One region of the Ancylobacter sp. 3268 genome, then DNA from elsewhere that is predicted to be linked to it. Evidence: riboswitches for the same ligand, from Rfam matches in the RefSeq annotation. Region 1 holds a riboswitch; each other region holds the start of a gene.

Region 1 (5,725 bases):
CGGCGGAATATCGATGTCGTAGCTGACCGCCACCGCGGTGAGATGCGCGCCCAACGCCGCCGCCGCGGACACCGCGTAATCCGTGGTGGCATCCACCCCCTCGCCGACGCCCAGGCTGACGAGAATGTCCTTGATCATGCCTTCCTCCACTTCACAGGCTTCATCATTGTTACCTCCATCAAGTTGGCCCGGTATTGACCGGCGTCAAGCCCATTCCCCGTCCCCGAACATTTTCCGCCCGACCGCTCTCGATCCGCGGGAACAAGACGCGGTAAGACGGCAATCCGAAGCCCCTCCGCCCCTGCCGGCGGTCCAGGGCCGTCCTTGCCGGGCGACGCGAATCCGCCGCCCCTCGAATGGAGAACCTCTGATGGCCGGGCTAGTGCGCGCCTGTCTCGTCACGGCCCTGCTGCTGGGTCTATGGGAGATCGCGGTGCGGCTGGCCGGCGTACCCGCCTACATCCTTCCCACTCCGTCACGCATCGGGCTGGCGCTCTGGCTGAACCGCGCGGTGTTGTTCGACAATGCGCTGATCACGCTCGGGGAAATGCTGCTCGGCCTCGTCTGCGGCAGTGCGCTCGGCATCGCCTGCGCCCTCGCCATGGCGACTTCGCCGACGGTGCGGCGCGCCATGCGGCCGGTGCTGCTGGTGGCGCAGGCGCTGCCGGTCTTCGCCATCGCGCCGCTGCTGGTCATCTGGTTCGGCTTCGGCCTCGCCTCCAAGATCGTCATGGCCAGCCTGATCATCTTCTTTCCCGTCGCCTCCGCCTTCCATGACGGGCTCGCGCGCGCCGATCAGGGGCTGGTCGATCTCGGGCGGCTCTATGGCGCCGGCGATCTCGCCATGCTGCGCTTCATCCGCGTGCCCTCGGCGCTGCCGGCGCTCGCCTCCGGGCTGCGCGTCGCCACCGCGGTTGCGCCGATCGGGGCGGTGGTGGGCGAATGGGTCGGCGCCTCGGCCGGGCTCGGCTATCTGATGATCTATTCCAATGCCCGCATGCAGACCGACATGGTGTTCGCGGCGCTCGCCATCCTGCTGGCGGTGGCGCTGATCCTGTTCGCCCTGGTCGACCGCGCCCTCGCCCGGCTGGTCCCCTGGGCGCCGGAGACCGGCCCGGCCCGCGAGTGAGCCCCACAGGGGCAGTGGACGAGAAGTGCGGTAACGAGCAAGGTTAGCTTTCCGTCGATCCTGTGAGGATCCATGATTCCACGCCAAGTCGTCTATGAAGCGCTGGTGGACGTGTTCGAGCTGTCGCCCGTCGCCATCTGCATTTCGACAGCCGAGTATGTCTCCCGGTACATCATGGCCAATCCGGCCTATCTGAGCCTGATCGGCCGCAGCTGGGAGGAGATCGCCGACCAGCCAATGTATCTCGACACCGTCAGGAGGCTCGACGATCCGCAAAGGCTGCGCCGCCTGCACGAGTTGGAGACGGTCGGGTTGTACCAGCTGGAGGAAGTGGACCTGCGGCACTCGTCCGGCCGCATCATTCCCACGCTCATCTCGACCCAGTGCCGCACCATCAATGGCCAGCAGCTCGACATCGAGATCATCATCGACAACACCGAACGCAAGGCGTTCGAGCGCGGCATATTGGAGGCGGCCTATACCGACGTGGTGACCGGATTGCCGAACCGCGCCGCCTTCGACCACCGATTGCGCAACCTCCTGGCGCAGTGGCAGGTCGATCAGGGCGTGGCGCTCGCTTATATCGACCTGAACGGCTTCAAGTCGGTCAACGACCGTCACGGCCATCTCGTCGGCGATCGCGTGCTCCGGCATGTGGCGGAGCGTCTGGGCCGCTATGTGGATCCGCAGCGCTTCGCGGCGCGGATCGGCGGCGACGAGTTCGTGCTGCTCTCCACCTTCCCGCGCGATCATGCTCCGACCGCCGACGACCTGCATGTCTTCGCCGAAACCATCTGCACCGCGATGCCCATCGACGATCATCAACTCGCCATCGGCGCCGCCATCGGGGTGGCCATGTGCAAGACGGCCATCGATGCCGATACGCTGCTCCGGCACGCCGACACGCTGATGTACGCCGCCAAGGCGACCGGCCAGGCGATCGCGGTGGATTCCGGCTGGATTGACGGCGCATGAGCCTGCATCTCACCAATCAGGACGCCCGGCGCATCTTCCTGGCGAAGCAGGGCCTGTCTCGCCCGCCCGGCCGCGCGCTCAGCAAGCCCGGACTGCTGGAGCTGATCCACGAGCTCGGCTTCGTGCAGGTGGACAGCATCGCCACGGTGGAGCGCGCGCATCATCACATCCTGTTCGCCCGCGCCCAGACCTATCGGCGCGAGCACCTCACCGCCCTCGCCGAGCGCGACGGCGACCTGTTCGAGCACTGGACGCACGACGCCGCCATCATCCCCTCGGCGTTCTACGGTTATTGGAAGCACCGCTTCGCCCACGCGCGGGAAAACCTCGCCCAGCGCTGGCGCTCGTGGCACGAGAACGGCTTCGAGCAATCGGTCGACCATGTGCTGGAGCGCATCACCACCGAGGGTCCGCTGATGGCCCGGCATTTCGAGGCGGAGGAGCGCATCCCCGGCGGCTGGTGGAACTGGCATCCGGCCAAGACGGCGCTGGAATATCTCTGGCGCACCGGCCGTCTCGCCATTGCCGGCCGCGACGGCTTCCAGAAAATCTACGACCTTGCCGAACGCGTCATTCCCGCCCGCCATTACGGCAGCGAAGTCACGCGCGAGGAATTCGTCGACTGGGCCTGCGCCTCGGCGCTGGAGCGGCTCGGCTTCGCCACCCATGGCGAGATCGCCGCCTTCTGGGACCTGGTGTCGCCGGAGGAGGCGCGCGCCTGGGTACTCGCCAATCGCGAGAAACTGGAGGAAGTGCGGCTCGTCACCGCCGATGGCGGCCGCCCCCGCGCCTCCTTCGCCTTTGCCGGCAGCGGCCCGGCCTTCGACGCGCTGCCGGAGCCGCCGGCGCGGCTCAGGGTGCTCAGCCCCTTCGACCCGCTGCTGCGCGATCGCAACCGCGCCGAGCGGCTGTTCGGCTTCTCCTACCGCATCGAGGTGTTCGTCCCGGCGGAGAAGCGGGTCTACGGCTATTATGTCTTCCCGCTGATGGAGGGCGACCGGATGATCGGCCGCATCGACATGAAGGCCGAGCGCAAGGCCGGCACGCTCGACGTCAGGCGCCTGTGGCTGGAGCCGGGCGTGCGAGCCTCGGCCGGCCGGCTGGAGCGGCTCGACGCCGAACTCGCCCGCATGGCCCGCTTCGCCGGGGTCGAGGGCGTGCGCTATCTCGACGGCTGGCGAGGGTGAGCGGTCGCGGCCGAAGCCGGCTGGCGCAGCGATTGCCGTGGCATACCAGCTCTGCTAGGCTCCGACCTGTCCGAGGGGTGTCCCGCCGGCCTTCAGGGGTCGAAGGGGCTGAGATGGCATCCGCCAGACCCTTTGAACCTGATCCGGGTCATGCCGGCGAAGGGACGGAACGACGGCGAGGCAAGTCATCCGCGTGATGTTCGTTCCTGCGCCGGATTTCCCCCGAAAGCTCATGTGCCGGATCTCCGCAAACGGGAGGAGATCCAAATGTTCGTCAAAACCATCGCCGCCGCCGGCATCGCCCTGGTGCTTTCGCTTGCCCCCGCCGCCGCGGCCGACAAGCTCACCGTGCTACTCGACTGGTACGTGAACCCCGACCACGCGCCGCTGGTCATCGCCAAGGAAAAAGGCCTTTTCGCCGCCCACGGCCTCGACGTCGAACTCGTCGCGCCGGCCGATCCTTCCGCGCCGCCGCGCCTCGTCGCGGCGGGCCAGGCCGAGGTGGCGGTCAGCTACCAGCCGAACCTCTATCTCGCGGTGAAGGAGGGCCTGCCGCTCATCCGCTTCGGCACGCTGGTCTCGACGCCGCTGACCGCGCTGGTGGTGCTGAAGGATGGGCCGATCAAGTCGCTTGCCGATCTCAAGGGCAAGACGGTCGGCTTTTCGGTAGCGGGGCTGGAGGACGCGCTGCTCGGCACCATGCTCGCAGATGCCGGGTTGAAGCCGAGCGACGTTACCATGGTGAACGTCAATTTCGCCCTCTCCCCCGCTCTGGTCTCCGGCAAGGTCGATGCGGTGATCGGCGCCTACCGCAATTTTGAGCTCACCCAGATCCGCCTCGAGGGCAAGGAGGGCACCGCCTTCTTCCCCGAGGAGCACGGCGTGCCGGTGTTCGATGAGCTGATCTACATCACCCGCAGGGATCTCGTTGCCGATCCGCGCCTCAAACGCTTCCTCGCCGCCGTGGAGGATGCCACCATCTATGTGCTCAACCACCCGGACGAAGCCTGGGGCGTCTTCGTGAAGGCGAACCCCAAGCTCGACGACGAGCTCAACCGCACCGCCTGGACCGATACGCTGCGCCGCTTTGCCCATGCGCCGGCGGCGCTCGACGCCGGCCGCTATGCCCGCTTCGGCGAATTCATGAAGCAGCACGGGCTGATCCATACCGTCGAGCCGGTCGCCACCTACGCCCCCGCGCTGCCCTGAGCCGACACGCCGCGCGCTTCGACGGCGCGCGCCATCCGCCGCCGCGGGAGTGTTGCCGTCTGGCCTCACGTGCCGAACCGGCAAATCGGCGGACGTCGCCCTTCCAGCCCGCCCTAGGCGATGCTACCCGTCCGATGGGATGTGAGGCGATCGCAGGGGGGAACGGCATGGGCAATGGCGGCTATCACATGGTGGCGGTCCTCGTCGGCTTGGCAGTCGGCGTTGCCGGCGTCGCCTTCCATCTCGGCGTCGAGGGCCTCACGGCCGCCTGGCCGGCGCTGCTGCGCGACACGCTCGGGCTGGCGGGCACGGCGCTTTACACCGCCGCCGCGCTCGTCGCCGCCGCCATGGCGGTCGCCTCGCTGTTCCTGGTGCGCCGCTTCGCGCCGGAGGCCGGCGGCTCCGGCGTGCCGGAGATCGAAGGCGCGATGGAAGGCCTGCGCGAGGTGCGCTGGAAGCGCGTGCTGCCGGTGAAGTTCGCCGCCGGCCTGCTGTCGCTGTCCTCCGGCATGGTGCTCGGCCGCGAGGGGCCGACCATCCATATCGGCGCCTCCATCGCCAAGGCCGCCGCCGATGTGACGAGAATGTCGTCCGAGGACATGCGGGGCCTGCTCGCCGCCGGCGGCGCCGCCGGCCTCGCCGCCGCCTTCAACGCACCACTGGCCGCCGTGCTGTTCGTCATCGAGGAGACGCGGCGGCAGTTCCCCTACAGCGCCCGGACCTATGTCGGCGTCATCCTGGCCTCGCTCGCCAGCGCCGTCGTCACCGAGAGCCTGACCGGCAACACACCCTATATGCGACTTCCCGCCTCGGCGATGCCGCTCACCGCGCTGCCGGCGTTCGTGCTGCTGGGCGCCGTGCTCGGCGCGGTCGGCGTCGGCTTCAACCGCACGCTGGTCTGGTCGCTGGATCATGTCCGCCGGCTCGGGCTGGCGACGTCGTTCTATCTGTTCCCGCTCGCCATCGGCCTCGTGGTCGGCCCGCTGATCTTCCTGCTGCCGGAGGCGACGCAGGGCGGCGAGGTGCTGGCCGTGCAGCTGGCGACGGAAAACCGTCCGCTGGCGGTGCTGGCGGTGATCGTGCTCATCCGCTTCGTCATGACCATGGCGAGCTACTCCACCGGCGTCGCCGGCGGCATCTTCGCGCCGATCCTGGCGCTCGCCACCACCATCGGCCTCACCTTCGGCACGGCGCTGGAGCTGGTGCTCCCGCTGCCGGAGAACAC
Region 2 (5,725 bases), on a different contig from region 1:
CTTGATGCGTCGCTTGCTCTCCGTGCGCACGATCAGCACGCCGAGCGTGAGATAGGTGACGGCGGCGCCCATGGCATGGCCGCTGGGAAAGCTCAGCGTATGGACATCGACGAGACGATCGACGATGTCGGGTCTCGGGCGGTCGAAGCCGATCTTGAGCACGAAGCTGAGCAGCATCCCGCTGCCGGTGGCGATGAGCACGAACAGAGCGGCGGCACGTTTGCCATCCACCGCGAGGTAGCCGGCAGTCAGCAGGGTGAGGGTGGCGAGCCCTGTGGTGCTGCCCAGGCTGGTAAAGTCGCGCACTGCGATTTCCAGCCAAGCCGGTCCGATCGGCAAGGCGGGGTAGCCGGGCTGGCGGAACAGGAGCAACACCGCCTCATCAAAGCCGCGGGTCCCTCCCTCGCGCACGCCATCGGCGATGAGGGCGAAAACCAGCAGGCCGGCGGCGGCCAGGGCCAGGATAAGCAGGCCGCCGATCTCGGCGGGGTTCGCGTTCCGGCGCGGCGGATTGGTTGGGTTGACGGTCATGTCGTTCTCAGGATGACGGATTCTTTGCCGGATGGGAACCGAAGCACGGGCGGAGTGTTTCTTCGACACATTCACGACGGAGGCATTTATGTTGAAAGGTGGTCTGCTCTGGCTCCTTGGAATTCCCCTGCCGATCATCCTGGTCCTGTGGCTGCTCGGCTATCTGCACTGAAATGATCATCCACGTCGTCGATCTCTCCCGCCGCCTGCCAGAGGAGAGAGAGATCAAAGCATATGCACGTAGGGGATGTCTCAAGAAGATGCCGGCGCGTGGGTGATGCCGCCGTGGTGTTGGTGGGAGTTGGGCAAAGGTGGAGATACATGGCGTTGAGGGGCACGACGTTGCACTGATCGGCTTGTCGGTCTTCATTGCGATGGCAGCGTCCTATACCGCGCTCGATCTGGCGACTCGCATTCCGTCCGCCGTGGGCGCGGCGCGGCGGTGGTGGTTATGCGCCGCGGCCGCGGTTCTCGGTGGTGGCATATGGTCCATGCATTTCATCGGCATGATGGCGATCCGCCTGCCCATCCCCGTCGCCTATGACGCGTTGCAGACATTGGCGTCCTTCATCGTTGCGCTGGTTGCCACCGGTGCAGCGTTCTATGCCGCGTGCCGCCGTGCCGGTCGACGGGTGGTGCTGATCAGCGGCATTGTCATGGGACTAGGCATCGTCGGCATGCACTATGCCGGCATGGCCGCCATGCGCATGCAAGCCCATGTGAGCTATGAGCCGATCCACGTGGCGGTTGCCGTGGGCGTGGCGATCGTCGCGTCGACCGCAGCGCTTTGGCTTTCTTTCCGTCTTCACTCCACCATGCAGAGGCTGGCCGCCGCCGCCGCACTCGGCATCGGCATTTCCGGCATGCATTACATCGCTATGGCCGGCTTCTCCATGGTTCCGGACATGGCGATTCCGGTGCCGGCGGCAGGCACCGTGGTGGGGTCGGGGCAATTGGTGACCGCTGTCACCGCTTCGACGGTGGTGATCCTATTTACGGCAATCCTCGCCGTCATGTATGACCGCCGCTCGGGCGTGCTCGCGGACCATGCCGCGGCGATGGTGCGGGACAGCGAGGAGCGCTTCCGCCACCTCTATCGCCATACGCCGCTGCCGCTGCATTCGCTGGGGGCCGATGGACGCATCCAGCAGGTGAGCCAGAGCTGGCTCGACCTCCTCGGTTATCGCGAGGAGGAGGTCATGGGCCGGCTGCTGACCGATTTCATGACGCTGGACTCCGCCCGTCGCCGCAATGAGGAGCATTGGCCGCGCCTGCTGAGTGCTGGCGAACTGCACGAGGCAGAATACACAATGGTCGCCAAGGACGGGCGACATATTGATTGCGTTCTCTCCGCCGTCGCCGAGCGCGATGCCGAGGGACATCTCGTCAAGACCTTATGCGGTCTCGTCGATGTAACGGAACGCAGGCGGGCCGAGGCGGCGCTTCGTCAGGCGCAAAAGCTGGAGGCGGTAGGACAGCTGACCGGCGGAATCGCCCATGATTTCAACAATCTGCTGGCGGTGATCGTCGGCAATCTCGAACTTGCGCGCCGCCGGGCGCAGGAGGATGAGCGCCTGCGGGTCCTGTTGGAGAACACAATGCAGGCGGCGCAGCGCGGCGCCGCGCTGACCCAGCGCATGCTCGCCTTCGCTCGCCGGCAGGATCTCAAGCCCGAGCCGGTCGACGTGCCCGAACTGGTGCTCAGCATGGCGGATCTGCTGCGCCGCTCGATCGGGCCGACGATCAGGGTGGAGACCCGCTTTCCGCTCGGCCTGCCGAGGGCAATGGTCGATGCCAACCAACTTGAACTGGCGCTGCTCAATCTCGTCGTGAATGGCCGGGATGCCATGCCGGAGGGCGGCACCATCGTGATCAGCGCCAGTGAGGCCAAGGCGGAGACCGTGGGGGAGGGGGCCGAGGGCAGCTTCCTGTGCCTGACGGTTGCCGACAATGGCGTCGGCATGGACGAGACGACGCTGGCGCGGGCCACGGAGCCGTTCTTCACCACCAAGGGGGTGGGCAAGGGAACGGGCCTTGGCCTTGCCATGGTGCATGGGCTGGCGGCGCAGTCCGGCGGCCGGCTGACACTCACCAGCCGGGCGGGGCAAGGTACTGCGGCGTCCATATACCTGCCGATCGCCCCCGGCGCACGCGCCCCGATCGCGGCGCCAGCGGCGCCTGCGCCCGCGCGCCCGCGACGCGAGGACGGTTCGCAGCGCGTGCTGGTGGTCGACGACGATCCGCTGGTGCTTTCCGCGACCGCGGCCATGATCGAGGATCTCGGCTATCAGGTCGTCGAGGCGAGCTCGGGTAAAGAGGCACTGGCGCTGCTGGCCGATGGCGAGACCTTCGACCTCGTTCTCACCGATCAGGCGATGCCGGGCATGACCGGGTTGCAGCTCGCGGCGGCGATTGGCGAGCGTTTTCCGTCACTTCCGATCGTTCTCGGCACCGGCTACGCGCAGCTGCCCGACGGGGCCGATGCCCGTTTCCGCCGGCTTGCCAAGCCGTTCGGGCAGGATGCGCTCGACCGGGTGTTGAACGAGGTGCTGCATCGGCCGGTCGACAACGTGGTGTCCTTATCGTCGCGGCAGGCGTGAGGGAATATTGTCGACCGCATCGTGACAGCGTGCCGACGAATGATTATATCAGATGCGTCCGGGGGAGCCTCGTCAGGAGGCTGAGAGGCCATCGGCGCAAACAGCTTGAATATCAGCGTTTTGCGGCATGGCGACCCTTTGAACCTGATCCAGTTTGGACTGGCGGAGGGAGGCTGCATGAGCGATCCGATCATTCTCCATCATGACGAAGCCGCGCCCGCCCGCGCCGCGAATGCCATGCGTGTCACCATTGTCGGCGCCGGGGTCGCCGGGCTGACCTGCGCGCACGCTTTCGCGCAACGGGGCGCGCAAGTTACTGTTCTTGAAAGGAAATCCGGCTCGGGGCAGGGGTGCTCCTGGTATGCCGGCGGCATGCTGGCGCCGTGGTGCGAGCGCGAGAGCGCCGAGCCGCTTGTCGCCGAGCTGGGTTTCGAGTCGCTCGACTACTGGCGCCGCGAGGTGCCGGGCGTTCCCGCCGAGGGGAGCCTTGTGCTGGCGCAGGCGCGCGATCTGCCTGATCTGAAACGCTTTTCCCGCCGCACCGAAGGCTATGACTGGATCGACGGCGCCCGGCTCGCGGAGCTGGAGCCGGATCTTGCCGGCCGCTTCGAGCAGGGGCTGTTCTTCCCGACCGAGGCGCATCTCGAGCCGCGCAAGGCGCTCGCCGCGCTCACCGGACGGCTGGTTGGCGAGTATGGCGTTACCTTCCGCTATCAGTCCGACGTGTCCAGTGAGGTGTACGATCCGGCCAACTCGTCCGCGCCGGTGGACGATGGCGCCGATGTGGTGCTGGATTGCCGCGGGCTCGCCGCCCGCGACGTGCTTGCCGACCTCCGGGGGGTGAAGGGCGAGATGCTGGTGCTCTACTCCACCGAGATTTCGCTGAAGCGTCCCGTCCGCATGCTGCACCCGCGCATCCCGGTCTATATCGTGCCGCGTGGCGACGGGCATTTCATGATCGGCGCCACCTCGATCGAGAATGACGAGCGCGGGCGGGTGACCGGGCGCTCGCTGCTGGAGCTGCTCTCCGCCGTCTATGCGCTGCATCCCGCCTTTGGCGAGGCGGAGGTGGTGGAGATCGGCGCCGATGTGCGGCCGGCCTTTCCCGACAACCTGCCGCGCATTCGCCGGCGTGGCCGCACGATCCTCGTCAACGGTTTCTACCGCCACGGCTTCCTGCTGGCGCCGGCGCTCGCCCGCCGCGCCGCGGAGCTGGCTTTCGACGGGACGCATTTCCCGGAGGTGATGGATGAAGATCATCGTGAATGGTGAGGCGGCGGAGATCCGCGCCGCCACCCTTGCCGAGCTGATGGCCGAGCTCGGCTATGCCGATGCCATCGTCGCCACCGCCGTGAACGGGGCGATGGTGCGCAAGGCCAAGCGTGACGCAACCCCGATCGCCGCCGGCGACCGGGTGGAGATCCTCGCGCCGATGCAGGGAGGCTGAGATGGACGCCTATACGCCCCACGCCGCCGCCGACCCGGTGGAATTCTACGGGACGCAGGTACAGTCGCGGCTGCTGCTCGGCACCGCGCAATATCCCTCGCCGGCGATCCTGGCCGAGGCGATCCGCGCCAGCGCGGCGGAGATCGTCACCGTGTCGCTGCGCCGCGAATCCGGCGCGGCGAAAGCCGGTCAGAGCTTCTGGCAGCTGATCCGCGACCTCGGGGTGAAGGTGCTGCCCAACACCGCCGGCTGCAAGACGGTGAAGGAGGCGGTGACCACCGCCGAGATGGCGCGCGAGCTGTTCGACACCCCGTGGATCAAGCTGGAGGTGATCGGCGAGGACGACACGCTGCAGCCCGACGTGTTCGGCCTCGTCGAGGCGGCGCGACTTCTCTCGCGCGACGGCTTCCAGGTGTTCCCCTATACGACGGACGACCTGATCGTGGCCGACAAGCTGCTCGCCGCCGGCTGCGAGGTGCTGATGCCCTGGGGCGCGCCGATCGGTTCCGGCCGCGGGCTCAACAACCCCTATGGCCTGCGCTCGATGCGGGCGCATTTCCCGCGCGTGCCGCTGGTGGTGGATGCCGGGGTGGGCGTGCCCTCGCACGCGGCGGCGGCGATGGAGCTCGGCTATGACGCGGTGCTGCTCAACACGGCGGTGGCCAAGGCTGGCGACCCGGTGAAGATGGCCCGCGCCTTCGCCCTTGCCATCGAGGCCGGCCGCGAGGGCTTCCGCGCCGACCCGATGGAGGCCCGCGACATGGCGGCACCTTCCACCCCGGTGATGGGGCAGGCGCATTTCGGCTAGAGGACTTCCGGTGGGCTCGAGTGCACCGGAAGGACTCCAGCTTGCTGTTTTCACGCGTTTTCTTCTCGCGAGCCGGCATCCGCTTCGCCCGAAAATGCGCCAGACGCCCCGCCTTGGCGGCGTGGACGGATGCCGTCGTCCCCGGCCGGGGCGACGCCTGCCCCGCGGCAACGGCAAAACCAAGAAAGACGCCCCATGAAGCTCGACCCCTTCTACCTGATCGTCGACCGCGCCAGCTGGCTGCCGCGCCTGTTGCCGCAGGGCGTGAAGCTGGTGCAGCTGCGCGCCAAGGACATGGAGACGGACGAGCTTCGGCGCGAGATTGCCGAGGCCAAGGCG
Region 3 (5,725 bases), on a different contig from region 1:
GATCGGCCGCGTGCGCGGCGATCTTGTAGGTGATCACCCCGGTCTTCACGTCGTCGCGGTCCGGCAGGCCGAGATGCTCTTTCGGCGTGACGTAGCAGAGCATGGCGGTGCCGAACCAGCCGATCATCGCCGCGCCGATGCCGGAGGTGATGTGGTCGTAGCCCGGCGCGATGTCGGTGGTCAGTGGCCCGAGCGTGTAAAACGGCGCCTCGCCGCAGACCGCCAGTTGTTTTTCCATGTTGGCCTTGATCTTGTGCATCGGCACATGGCCGGGGCCCTCGATCATCACCTGGCAGTCGTTGGCCCAGGCGACCTGGGTCAGCTCGCCCAAAGTCTCCAGCTCGGCGAACTGCGCCGCGTCATTGGCATCGGCGATCGAGCCGGGCCGCAGCCCGTCGCCCAGCGAGAACGACACGTCATAGGCGCGGCAGATCTCGCAGATCTCCTCGAAGTGCTCATAGAGGAAGCTCTCGCGGTGATGGGCGAGGCACCACTTCGCCATGATCGAGCCGCCGCGGGAGACGATGCCGGTCACGCGGCCGACGGTGAGCGGGATATAGGGCAGCCGCACCCCGGCATGGATGGTGAAATAGTCCACGCCCTGCTCGGCCTGCTCGATCAGCGTGTCGCGGAACACCTCCCAGGTGAGATCCTCGGCGATGCCGCCGACCTTCTCCAGCGCCTGGTAGAGCGGCACGGTGCCGATGGGCACTGGCGCATTGCGCAGGATCCAGTCGCGGATGTTGTGGATGTTGCGGCCCGTCGAAAGGTCCATCACCGTGTCGGCGCCCCAGCGGATCGCCCACACCATCTTCTCCACCTCCTCCGCCATAGACGAGGTGACGGCGGAATTGCCGATATTGGCGTTGATCTTGACCAGGAAGTTGCGTCCGATCGCCATCGGTTCGCTCTCGGGGTGGTTGACGTTGGCAGGAATGATCGCGCGCCCGCGCGCCACCTCGTCACGGACGAATTCGGGTGTGACGAAATCCGGCACCGCCGCGCCGAAGCTCTCGCCGTCGCGCTCGCATGCCGCACGCACTGCGTCACGGCCGAGATTTTCGCGGATGGCGACGAACTCCATTTCCGGGGTCACGATGCCGGCGCGGGCATAGGCGAGCTGCGTCACCGCCCGCCCGCCGGTTGCCTTCAGCGGCCGGTGCCGCACCGGAAAGGGCGGGGTGAGACGTTCGTCGCTGACGAACCCGTTATCCTCCGGCCGGACCGCCCGCCCCTCATAGGCGGCGACGTCGCCGCGCGCCTCGATCCAGCCGGCGCGCAGGCGCGGCAGCCCCCCGTCGATGGCGATCCGCGCGGCGGGATCGGTATAGGGACCGGAGGCGTCGTAGACCGTCACCGGCGGCTCGCCGGCGCTGGGATGCAGGGCGATCTCGCGCATCGGCACCCGCAGGGACGGATGCAGCGTGCCCGGCTTGAACACCTTCGTCGAGGCCGGCAGCGGGCCGGTGGTGACGAGAGGCGACGCGATGGTCAAGGTCTTGGTGTTGTTGAAGATCGTCATGGGTCGAGGCTCCTCGCAGCGTGCATGGAGACCCAGATCTGACGGGAATGATGATGGAGGACCCCCTTCGTTGAGAAAGGGAAACCGGCCGCGCTCGCCGCGACGCATCCGCACCGTCCCTACGCCAGTATGAACTGGATCAGGTTCAACGGGTCACTGCGCCGCAACAGCCGCGAGGGCCGCACCCAGCAGTATCTCAGCCCCTTGTCGGGACCCCCCTGGTGAATGTCCGGGAGGGTGCCCCCTTCGTTTCCGCCTGTCAATCGAGCGCGAGAGGCGGTCGGCGGCGCCTGTCACCGAGACGATGGCGCTCGCCTTCGGCATGCCGATGGTCTTTGCCGGCCGGCGGAATGACGAGCGGACCGCCTGCGGCAGGATCACCGTCGACAAGGTTGGCACCGGCTGGAGGCCGGGGACGCGCGCGGCTTCGCGCTGCCGCCGGCCTACCGGCACCTTGGTGCGGCGGCGGTCGGCGGCATGGGGCGGGCGACTGTCCTCGAGACCTCGACCGAGCCGGGCGCCGGTCACAAAAGCTTGCGTCGCCGTTCTCCATCTTGCCGGCAAGGCGAACGGCGACCAACGTGCTGCACGCCTTCCTCTACGTCCGGACCGCCATGGACCCGCTCTCCGACCTCCTTTCCCTGCTCGAGCCCCATGCCTATGTCTCTTCCGGCTTCGCGGCCGGCGGCGACTGGGGCGTGGAGTTCGGCGACCAGAGCACGCTCATCAAGTGCTACGCCGTCGTGTCCGGGGGCTGCTGGCTCGCCGTCGATGGGGTGAGCGAGCCGGTGCGTCTGGAGGCGGGCGAGTGCTTCGTGTTGCCGAGGGGGCGGCCGTTCCGAATGGGCAGCGACCTCGGCCTTCCCGCCATTCCCTCCGGCCAGATCTTCCCGCCCGCCCGGCACGGTGGGGTGGTGACGCTCAATGGCGGCGACGGGTTCGCGCTCGTCGGCAGCCGCTTTGGCGTCCGCGGCAACCATGCCGACATGCTTTTGGGACTGCTGCCGCCGATCGTCCATATCGCCGGGCAGGCGGGACAGGCGGCGTTGCGTTGGGCGGTCGAGGAGATGATGAAGGAACTGCGCGAGCGGCAAGCCGGCAACGAGCTCATCCTCCAGCATCTCGCCCAGATGATGCTGGTGCAGGCGCTGCGGATACATCTGGAAGCCGGTGCCGGCGTCGGTTGGCTGTTCGCGCTGGCCGACAGGCAGCTGGGTGCGGCGATCCGCGCGATCCATGCCGCGCCCGCTCATGGCTGGACCTTGAAGGAACTTGCCGACCGGGCCGGCATGTCGCGATCGACCTTCGCGCTTCGCTTCCGCGAGAGCGTGGGCGAGCCGCCCATGCAGTATGTGGCGCGCTGGCGGATGCTGCTGGCCAGCCACCGGCTGGAGAACGGCAGCGACCCGGTCGGGGTGATCGCGCTGGCGGTGGGTTATGAATCGGAAAGCGCGTTCAGTACCGCCTTCAAGCGGTTCATGGGGTGCTCGCCCCGTCATTACGGGCGGACGGCACCGGCCGGCGCCCGGCTGGCGGAGTAGTTCCGTCCGGCGGGTGCACGGCCGAGCGCGACCAGCGTGGGAACATCCTCTGTTCGCCTTCCGCGATCGTCGCGAGGATGGCCGCCGCGGCAGTTCGGCGCTCTTCGCGCCGTGAAACAGCCCCGCCGGCCGGCCCGCCCCCGAATGAACGAGGCTGCGCTCGCCGGCGCCGCCGCGAAGAGCTCAGCCGGCGAGCGCAGCCTTCACCCGGTCGGGAAGGAACGGGTAGTGACGCAGCCGCACGCCGCCGGTGAGCCGGGCCACGGCGTTGGCGATGGCCGGCCCGATCGGCGGGAGGCCGACCTCGCCGATGCCCGCCGGCTTGTTCTCCGGGGTGGGCGTCACCGTGACATGGATGCGCGGCATCTCCGACATGCGCAGGACGCGGTAGGTATCGAAGTTGGCTTCCTGGACTTCGCCGGCCACGATGTTGATCTGCTCGTAAAGCGCGTGGCTGGCGCCGAAGACGATCGCGCCGGCGATCTGTGCCTCGATGTTGCGCGGCTGGATGGCGACGCCGGGATCGACCACGCACCACACCTCGTGCAGCCGGATTTCGCCGCTCTCCCTGTTCAGGGACACTTCGACCACCTCGGCGCAATGGGCGCCGAAGGCATCGGTATAGGCGAGGCCCAGTGCTCGCCCCTCGCGCGGTCGCGGCCACTCGGCCAGCGCGGCCACCGTCTCGATCACCTTCTGCGCCCGGGGCTGGCCGCTCAGCAGTTGCAGCCGGAACGCCACCGGATCGACGCCGCTGGCGGCCGCCACTTCGTCGAGGGTGCATTCGACGCCGAAATTGTTCTGGCCGTAGCCGACGCCGCGCCAGAAGCCGACATCGCGCCCATTGTCCTGGCGGATGAACTCCACCAGATGGGCGGGAACGCGGTAGTTGAAGATCGTGCCGTCGGTGACAACGGTATCGAGCCCGCCCTCGCTCTCGAACATCTGCGGCAAGGTGCGGGCGAAGATGGAATCGGCCACCACGCGATGACGCCAGCCGACCACGGCGCCGGACGCGTCGAGGCCCACCTCGACATGTTGAGCGGCGAGGGGACGATACTTGCCGTGCCGGACATCGTCCTCGCGGCTCCAGACCATCTTGACCGGGCGCCCCTCGACCTCCCTGGCGAGCAGCACCGCGTCGGTGATGAAATCGTCCTCGGCACGCCGGCCGAACCCGCCGCCGAGGAGCGTGGTATGCACCGTCACCTTCTCCGGTGTGGTGCCGGCGGCGATGGCTGCGAAGCGCTGCGTCGCCGTCGGTCCTTGCGTCGGCGCCCACAGTTCGACCGTATCGCCGGACACGCGCGCCGTGGCGTTCATCGGCTCCATGGTGGCATGATGGACATGGTCGGTGAGATAGTCCGCGACGATCACGCGGGCGGCACCGGCAATGGCGGCAGGCGCATCGCCTTCCGCGCGCGCCGTCACGCCGGTTCGGGAAAGGTCACGGCCGATGTCGTGGTAGATCGCGGCAAGGGCGGCACTGTCATAGCGGCGGACCCGCGACGTGGTGCTCCAGGTGACGACGAGCGCTTCCTTCGCCCGGCGCACCGCATCGGTGCTCTCGCCGATGATGCCGACGCCATAGGGCAGGGCCACGATCCGGGAGACACCCTTCACCGTCCGCGCCGCGCTGTCGTCGATCCGCTCCGGCCGCTCGCCCGGCACGGGCGGGCGCAGCACGGCGCCGTGAAGCAGGTCGGGCAGGTCGACGTCGATACCGAACCGCGCCGAGCCGTCGACCTTGGAGGGCACGTCGACCCGGTCCACCTCGTGGCGGCCAATATAACGCCATGCCGCGGCCGGCTTGAGGTCGGCCTCGCTCGCCCGCGGCAGCGGATCGGGCAGCATTCCCGACGCCGCGATCTGTCCATAGGAGAGAGAGCGCCCGCTGCCGGCATGCACAACCCGGCCGGGTTCCGTCGCAAGTTCGCCCACGGTCACGCCGAGCTGCGTGGCGGCCGCGGCCAGAAGAACCTTGCGGGTCTGGGCGCCGGCGAGGCGCAGCAACTGGTAATAGCCGCGCACCGTCTCGCTGCCGCCGGTCAGCTGGATGCCGTAAAAGCCGGGATTGCCGTAGGTTTTGGCATCGGAGGGCGCCTGGACGATCCGCACCTTCTCCCAGTCGGCGTCCATGTCCTCGGCGATGAGCAGGGGCAGGGCGGTCTTCACGCCCTGGCCCATCTCGACGGCGGGAGAGATGAGGTTGACCGTGCCATCGGCTTCGATCGTCACCCAGACATTGGGCGTGAGACCACCGGCGGCGCCGGAAGCAGCCGCGGCTCGCGCGACAGAGGCCACGCCGCCGAAGGCGACGGCGACGCCGGCTCCGCCCAGCGTGAGGAGAAAACTGCGCCGGGACAACGCGGTGGTACGGGGCTGAAGATGTGCCGACACGGTTCAGCCCTCCTGCACGGCGCGCTCGATGGCGCCGAGGATGCGGTCATAGGTGCCGCAGCGGCACAGATTGCCGTCCATATGCGCCACGATGTCCTCGCGGCTGGGGCGCGGGTTGCTCGCCAGCAGTCCGGCCGCCTGCATGATCTGCCCGGACTGGCAGTAACCGCATTGGGGCACTTGCTCGGCGATCCAGGCTTTCTGCAGGGGATGGCTGGAATCGGCGGAAAGTCCCTCGATCGTCGTCACCTGCCGGCCATCG
Region 4 (5,725 bases), on a different contig from region 1:
GCACCAGCTCGGTGAGGCGCGGCCGGCTATAGGCGCCCATCACCAGCAGATCGGCCTGATAGGCGGCGGCCTCCGCGGCGATCACTTTGGCGGCGTCGCCCTCGACATGCTTATGCTCGACGTTGACGCCGTGGGTCTTGAGGAAATCGGCAAGGCGCGCGCCGCTCTGCGACGTCGCGGCGCCGTTCTCGCCGACGGTCAGCACCAGCACCTGATCGGCGGCGGCGAGCAGCGGCAGGGCGAGGCGGACGGCATGGCCGGCCTCGCGCGAGGGCTTCCACGCCACCACCACGCGGCCGATGCGGGCCGAAAGCTTCTTGCCGGTCGGCACGACCACCACCGGCGCGGTGGAGGTGAGGGCCAGATGCTCCGGCAGGATGGCGGCGAGCTCGTCATCGGTGGTGCCGGAGACGGTCTCGCTCACCACCGTTATATCGGCGAAATCGGCGGCGCCGCGCAGTTCGCCGGTCACCTCGCCATCCACCACTTTCCACTCGGCGGCGACGCCGGCGGCGGCGACGGCGGCATCGAAGCGCGCCCGGATCGCTGTTTCCTTCTCGCGCGCCTCGCGCTTCAGCTCGTTCACATAAATGGACAAGGCGCGGCCGACCCGCGGCACACCGGCCGGATACAGGGTGTAGAGCGCAAGCAGCCGGGCGCCCGCCTGCTTTGCCAGGGCCAGGGCATAGGCGAGCCGGTCGTCGAAGCCGCTATCGGGAGCGGCATGGAGAAGGACGGTGCGGATGGACATGGTTCCACTTTCTTTCGGTCGGCGTTTCCCACGCAGTGTTTTGACGCTACGTCACGCCGGCGCCGGAAAATATTAGGTAAACCACGATCGGCGAAAACCTGTGTCGCCGTCGCGCTCTACGCCGCCGTCGCCGCGGGTGGAAAAGGCGATCACGAGCGCGCGATGCACCTTGTATTGCGTTGCAGCAGATTGGAGCCGCACTAATCTGGCGCGCGCCGGGATACCCAGTTCGCCCGGTGTTGCAGGGAGCGCATTCATGATGAGCCGTAAGGCGGCCTTTGCCGTCGCCGCCGTGATTTCCGCCGTCGCCGCCACGTCCGTCCTCGCCCAGGATCCGATTGCCGAGCGCGAGAAGCTGATGAAGGAGTGGGGCCAGGCGACGCGTCCGGTCGGCGCCATGCTGAAGGGAAGCCAGCCTTTCGACCTCGCCGCGGTGCAGGCGGCCCTGGACAGCTACGCCAAGCATGCGGCCACGATGCCCTCGCTATTCCCCGCCGGCTCGGGTGGCGGCACCACCGAGGCGCTGCCGGCGGTGTGGACGCAGAATGCCGAGTTCAATGCGCTGTTCGTCAAGTTCGGCGCCGACGCCGCCGCCGCCCGGGCGGCGATCACCGACGAGGCGAGCTTCAAGGCGAACTTCCCCGACGTGGTCCGCACCTGCGGCACCTGCCACCAGACGTTCCGCGCCAAGAGCTGAGATGTCTCAAACCGAAATGTATCCGGCGGAGGCGGCCCGCTCCGGCAGGTCGCGGAGCGCGCAGGCCAGGCAGGTGACGGTGCTGGCCTGGGACTTGCCGACGCGGCTGGCGAAATGGACGCTGGCGGCGCTGGTCGGGCTCGCCTTCGCCAGTAAATATTACGGCGATGTCGGGCTGGTCTGGCACATGTGGAACGGCCTCGCCATTCTGACCGTGCTGGTGTTCCGGCTGTTGTGGGGCGTCGTCGGCGGCAGCACGGCGCGCTTCCTCGGCTTCCTGCGCGGGCCCGTCGCGGCGGTTTCCTATGTGCGGGGGCTGGTGACCGGCAGGAAGGTGGCCTATCTCGGCCACAACCCGCTGGGCGGCTGGATGACCATCGCCCTGCTCGCGGCGGTGGGGGGGCAGGCGATCGCCGGGCTCTACACCACCGACGACATCATGGTGGACGGGCCGATGGTGGCGGCGGCGAGCGGCGAGGCGATCTCGCTCGGCTCCATGCTGCATCAACGCATCTATCCGATCCTGCTGGGGCTGATCGGCCTGCATGTGGTGGCCAACATCGCCTATTCGCTGTTCGGCGGCGACAACCTCGTCAAGGCGATGATCACCGGGCACAAGCCGGCGAGCGCCTATGCCGATCGCGCGGCGGCGACGCCGGGGTCGATCGCGGCGGCGCTGGCCTGCCTTGCGGCATCGGCGGCGATCGTGTTCGGCGGGATCGCGCTCGCGGGTGGAAATCCTTTTCCCTGACGCATTCCCGCCCTGCGGAAGATCATCTTGTCGCAAGGCGGGACTCATGCTCCATGGCGCGCATGAACGCGCTCAAGGGGATCGCGCTGCAGATCGGCGCGACCTTCGTCTTCACCATCATGGCTGCCATGGTCCGCATCGTCTCGGAACGGATTCCGACCGGCGAGGTGGTGTTCGCGCGTTCCTTCTTCGCGCTGTTCCCGCTGATGGCGCTGCTGGCCCTGCGCAACGAGATCGGCGCGGCGGTGCGCACCGCCCATCCGCTCGGGCATGTGCTGCGCGGCATCATCGGCGTTCTGGCCATGAGCCTGTCCTTCACCGCCCTTGCCTTTCTGCCGCTCGCCGACGCCACCGCCATCGGTTTCACCGCGCCGCTGATCACCGTGGCGCTGGCGGCGGTGACGCTGGGCGAGCGGGTGCAGTTCTATCGCTGGGCGGCAGTGGCGGTGGGCCTTGCCGGCGTGGTGGTGATGCTGTGGCCGCATATTGGCGGCGGGTTCGAGACACGCGAAAGCGCCATCGGCGCCACCTGTGCGCTGGTCGGCGCCTTCTGCACCGCTGGCGCCATGGTGCAGGTGCGGCGTCTGACCGCCACCGAGAGCACGGCGGCGATCGTGTTCTATTTCCAGTCGCTGGCGGCGGTTGCCGGCCTCGCCACCGCGGCCTGGGGCTGGGTGCTGCCGGGCTGGGGTGACGCGGCACTGCTGATCACCATCGGCCTGTTCGGCGGCGTGGGCCAGATCCTGCTCACCGAGAGCTACCGCTTTGCGCCGGCCTCGGTGGTGGCGCCGTTCAACTATTCGGCGATGCTGTGGTCGCTGCTGCTCGGCTTCGTGCTGTTCGGCGAAATACCGCCGCTGCTGGTCGTGGCCGGCGGCCTGATCGTCATCGGCGCCGGGCTGTTCGTCATCCTGCGCGAGCGCCAGCTCGGGGTGAGGCGGGAGGAGGATGCCGCAGCCGGACCGCCCGGCGGTCCGGCGACTTGACTTCACTCGCGGGCCGCCCGGCGGTCCGGTAACCTGACGCCACATGCGGGCCGCCCGGCGGTCCGGCAGCCCGGTTTCGTTTGACCGTCGACGACGGTCAGAACGCCTTGAAGGTGATGATGGTGCGGGTGTCCTGGATGCCGGGAATGGTCTGCACCTTCTGGTTCACGAAATGGCCGATATCGGTTTCCGAAGGTACGTAGAACTTCACCAGAAGGTCGAAATCCCCGGCCGTGGAATAGATTTCCGACGCGATCTCGGCATCGGCAAGGGCATTGGCCACCTCGTAGGAGCGGCCGAGATGGCATTTGATCTGCATGAAGAAGGGGACCATGGCGGGATTCCGGTAGCCTGAACGTGTGCCGCCACAGGACCAGAAGGGCACCGCCGGCGCAACCCCCGGCGGGGAAGCGTTCGCCGCCTTGCGCCGGGCGACGGCATCGCTTAACTCATTGGCGACGATCGCGTTGGGGTGTCCCGCAGGCGAGCTGCGGGGCTGAGAGGCGATGCCGGGAGGAATTCCGGTGCCAACCCACGAACCTGATCCGGGTCATGCCGGCGGAGGAAACGGGTCGCGCGCAACGGGGCATTCGCGCCCCGCACGGACGCGCCCGGCCTTCGGCGGCCAGGAGGCGCCGAATGAGTGAGCAGACGACCACCGCCGACACCGTACCCACCGCCATCGCCGTGACCATAGCCGGCTCGGATTCCGGCGGTGGCGCCGGAATCCAGGCCGACCTCAAGACCTTCTCGGCACTCGGCGTCTACGGCGCCAGCGTCATCACCGCGCTGACCGCACAGAATACGCTGGGCGTAACCGGCATTCACGACGTGCCCCCCGGCTTCATCGCCGCGCAGTTGGATGCGGTGTTTTCCGACCTCAAGGTCGACGCGGTGAAGATCGGCATGCTCTCGCGCCCCGAAGTGATCGAGACGGTGGCGGAGGGGCTCGACCGGCACCGGCTCGGCACCGTGGTGCTCGACCCGGTGATGGTGGCGGCCTCCGGCGACCGGCTGCTGGTACCGGAAGCCATTGACAGCCTGCGCCGCCAATTACTGCCGCGGGCGCTGCTGATCACTCCCAACCTGCCGGAAGCGGCGGCGCTGCTCGACGAGGCCCCGGCGGCCGGACTTGCCGATGCGCGCCGGCAGGCCGAGAAGCTGCGCGCGCTCGGCGCCCGCGCGGTGCTGATCAAGGGTGGTCATGGCGAAGGACCGGACAGCGTCGACGTGCTGCTCGACGATGCCGGTTTCCTGGAATTGTCGGCGCCGCGGCTCGCCACCCGCAACACCCACGGCACCGGCTGCACGCTCTCCTCCGCCATCGCCGCCGGACTGGCGCGGGGCCTGGCGCTCCGCCCGGCGGTGGAAGCGGCCAAAGCCTATCTCACCCGCGCCATCGGCGCTGCCGACCAGCTGGAGATCGGGCACGGCCATGGGCCGGTGCACCATTTCCACGCCTGGTGGGGCAAAGGCGGCCATTAAGGGTCTTGGCGGCGGGCGGGCATTCGCAGCGGTGGCGGGTGGTGCTATCGCAGCGCCTGCCGCGCATTCCGCGCGAGTCGGTTCCTGCGCCCGTGCCGTCGTGATCGTCCAGCGCCGCATCATCGCCAGCGTCTATGTCGGGCTGTTCTTCGGCATCGGCATCTATCTGCCGTTCTTCCCGGTCTGGCTGGCCGGTCGGGGCTATGACGCCGCTTTCATCGCCGTGGCGCTGTCGGTGCCGCTGCTGGCGCGGCTGTGTACCCAGCCGCTCGGCGGCTTCCTCGCCGACCGTACCGGACGGCCGCGGCTGACGGTGATCCTGTACTCGCTCGCCTCGGCGCTCTGCTTCCTTGCGGTGCTGGCGGCACCGGGACCCTGGACCATGCTGGCGGCGCTCGGCCTCGCCTCGGTGTTCTGGCAGCCGACGCTGCCGGTGCTCGATGCCTATACGGTAGCGCGACGCCGGGCGATCGGCCTCGATTATGGCCGCACGCGGCTCTGGGGCTCGATCAGCTTCATCGGCGGCAGCCTCGTGGGCGGAGCGGTGCTTGGCGCGTTTCCCGGCGACGGCATCCTCTGGCTGATCGTGGCGGGATGCCTCGCCTGCGCGCTGCTGGCGCTGCCGCTGGAGGAGGCTTCGACCCCGGGCGCAAGGCGCGAGGTTGCCGGCGGGCGCATCCCGCCCGTGCTGGTGCTCGGCCTCGGCGCGGCGGCGCTGGTGCAGGGCTCGCACGGCGTGCTCTACGCCTTCTCGTCGCTGCACTGGCAGGCCCAGGGCTTGAGCGGCGCCGCCATCGGCGCACTGTGGGCGGTGGGGGTGATGGCCGAGGTGCTGCTGTTCCATTTCGGCACCCGGCTGACCGCGCGGCTGGGGCCGGCGCTGCTGATCGCCCTGGGCGGGGGCTGCGTGGTGATCCGCTTCGCCGCGATGGGCCTCGATCCGCCGGCGGCGCTGCTGCCGCTGCTGCAGACGCTGCACGCCGGCACTTTCGCCTGCACCTATCTCGGCATGGTGGAGCTGGTGGCGCGCCATGCTCCCGCCGGTCGCGGGGCGA

The links. A riboswitch is a leader RNA that binds a small molecule or an ion and turns the genes downstream of it on or off. The one in region 1 is predicted to bind thiamine pyrophosphate.
Region 2: linked by a shared signal. The riboswitch ahead of thiO (glycine oxidase ThiO) and the one ahead of J2X65_RS10575 (ABC transporter substrate-binding protein) in region 1 are both predicted to bind thiamine pyrophosphate.
Region 3: linked by a shared signal. The riboswitch ahead of thiC (phosphomethylpyrimidine synthase ThiC) and the one ahead of J2X65_RS10575 (ABC transporter substrate-binding protein) in region 1 are both predicted to bind thiamine pyrophosphate.
Region 4: linked by a shared signal. The riboswitch ahead of thiD (bifunctional hydroxymethylpyrimidine kinase/phosphomethylpyrimidine kinase) and the one ahead of J2X65_RS10575 (ABC transporter substrate-binding protein) in region 1 are both predicted to bind thiamine pyrophosphate.

Annotation. Positions count from the first base shown of each region.
Region 1 covers NZ_JAVDUX010000006.1:100,448-106,172, forward strand. The annotation lists gene J2X65_RS10555 (universal stress protein) at 1-138, opposite strand, end outside; gene J2X65_RS10560 (ABC transporter permease) at 371-1,129, shown strand; gene J2X65_RS10565 (sensor domain-containing diguanylate cyclase) at 1,202-2,104, shown strand; gene J2X65_RS10570 (winged helix-turn-helix domain-containing protein) at 2,101-3,291, shown strand; TPP riboswitch at 3,355-3,473, shown strand; gene J2X65_RS10575 (ABC transporter substrate-binding protein) at 3,559-4,500, shown strand; gene clcA (H(+)/Cl(-) exchange transporter ClcA) at 4,668-5,725, shown strand, end outside.
Region 2 covers NZ_JAVDUX010000003.1:43,412-49,136, forward strand. The annotation lists gene J2X65_RS04655 (phosphatase PAP2 family protein) at 1-531, opposite strand, end outside; gene J2X65_RS04660 (MHYT domain-containing protein) at 906-3,131, shown strand; TPP riboswitch at 3,182-3,319, shown strand; gene thiO (glycine oxidase ThiO) at 3,369-4,403, shown strand; gene thiS (sulfur carrier protein ThiS) at 4,381-4,578, shown strand; gene J2X65_RS04675 (thiazole synthase) at 4,580-5,386, shown strand; gene J2X65_RS04680 (thiamine phosphate synthase) at 5,582-5,725, shown strand, end outside.
Region 3 covers NZ_JAVDUX010000015.1:19,342-25,066, reverse strand. The annotation lists gene thiC (phosphomethylpyrimidine synthase ThiC) at 1-1,522, opposite strand, end outside; TPP riboswitch at 1,621-1,752, opposite strand; gene J2X65_RS19900 (AraC family transcriptional regulator) at 2,137-3,063, shown strand; gene J2X65_RS19895 (molybdopterin cofactor-binding domain-containing protein) at 3,247-5,463, opposite strand; gene J2X65_RS19890 (2Fe-2S iron-sulfur cluster-binding protein) at 5,467-5,725, opposite strand, start outside.
Region 4 covers NZ_JAVDUX010000013.1:107,850-113,574, forward strand. The annotation lists gene J2X65_RS18530 (universal stress protein) at 1-751, opposite strand, end outside; gene J2X65_RS18535 (cytochrome c) at 1,008-1,448, shown strand; gene J2X65_RS18540 (cytochrome b/b6 domain-containing protein) at 1,450-2,199, shown strand; gene J2X65_RS18545 (DMT family transporter) at 2,253-3,185, shown strand; gene J2X65_RS18550 (Lrp/AsnC ligand binding domain-containing protein) at 3,283-3,519, opposite strand; TPP riboswitch at 3,644-3,769, shown strand; gene thiD (bifunctional hydroxymethylpyrimidine kinase/phosphomethylpyrimidine kinase) at 3,825-4,670, shown strand; gene J2X65_RS18560 (MFS transporter) at 4,771-5,725, shown strand, end outside.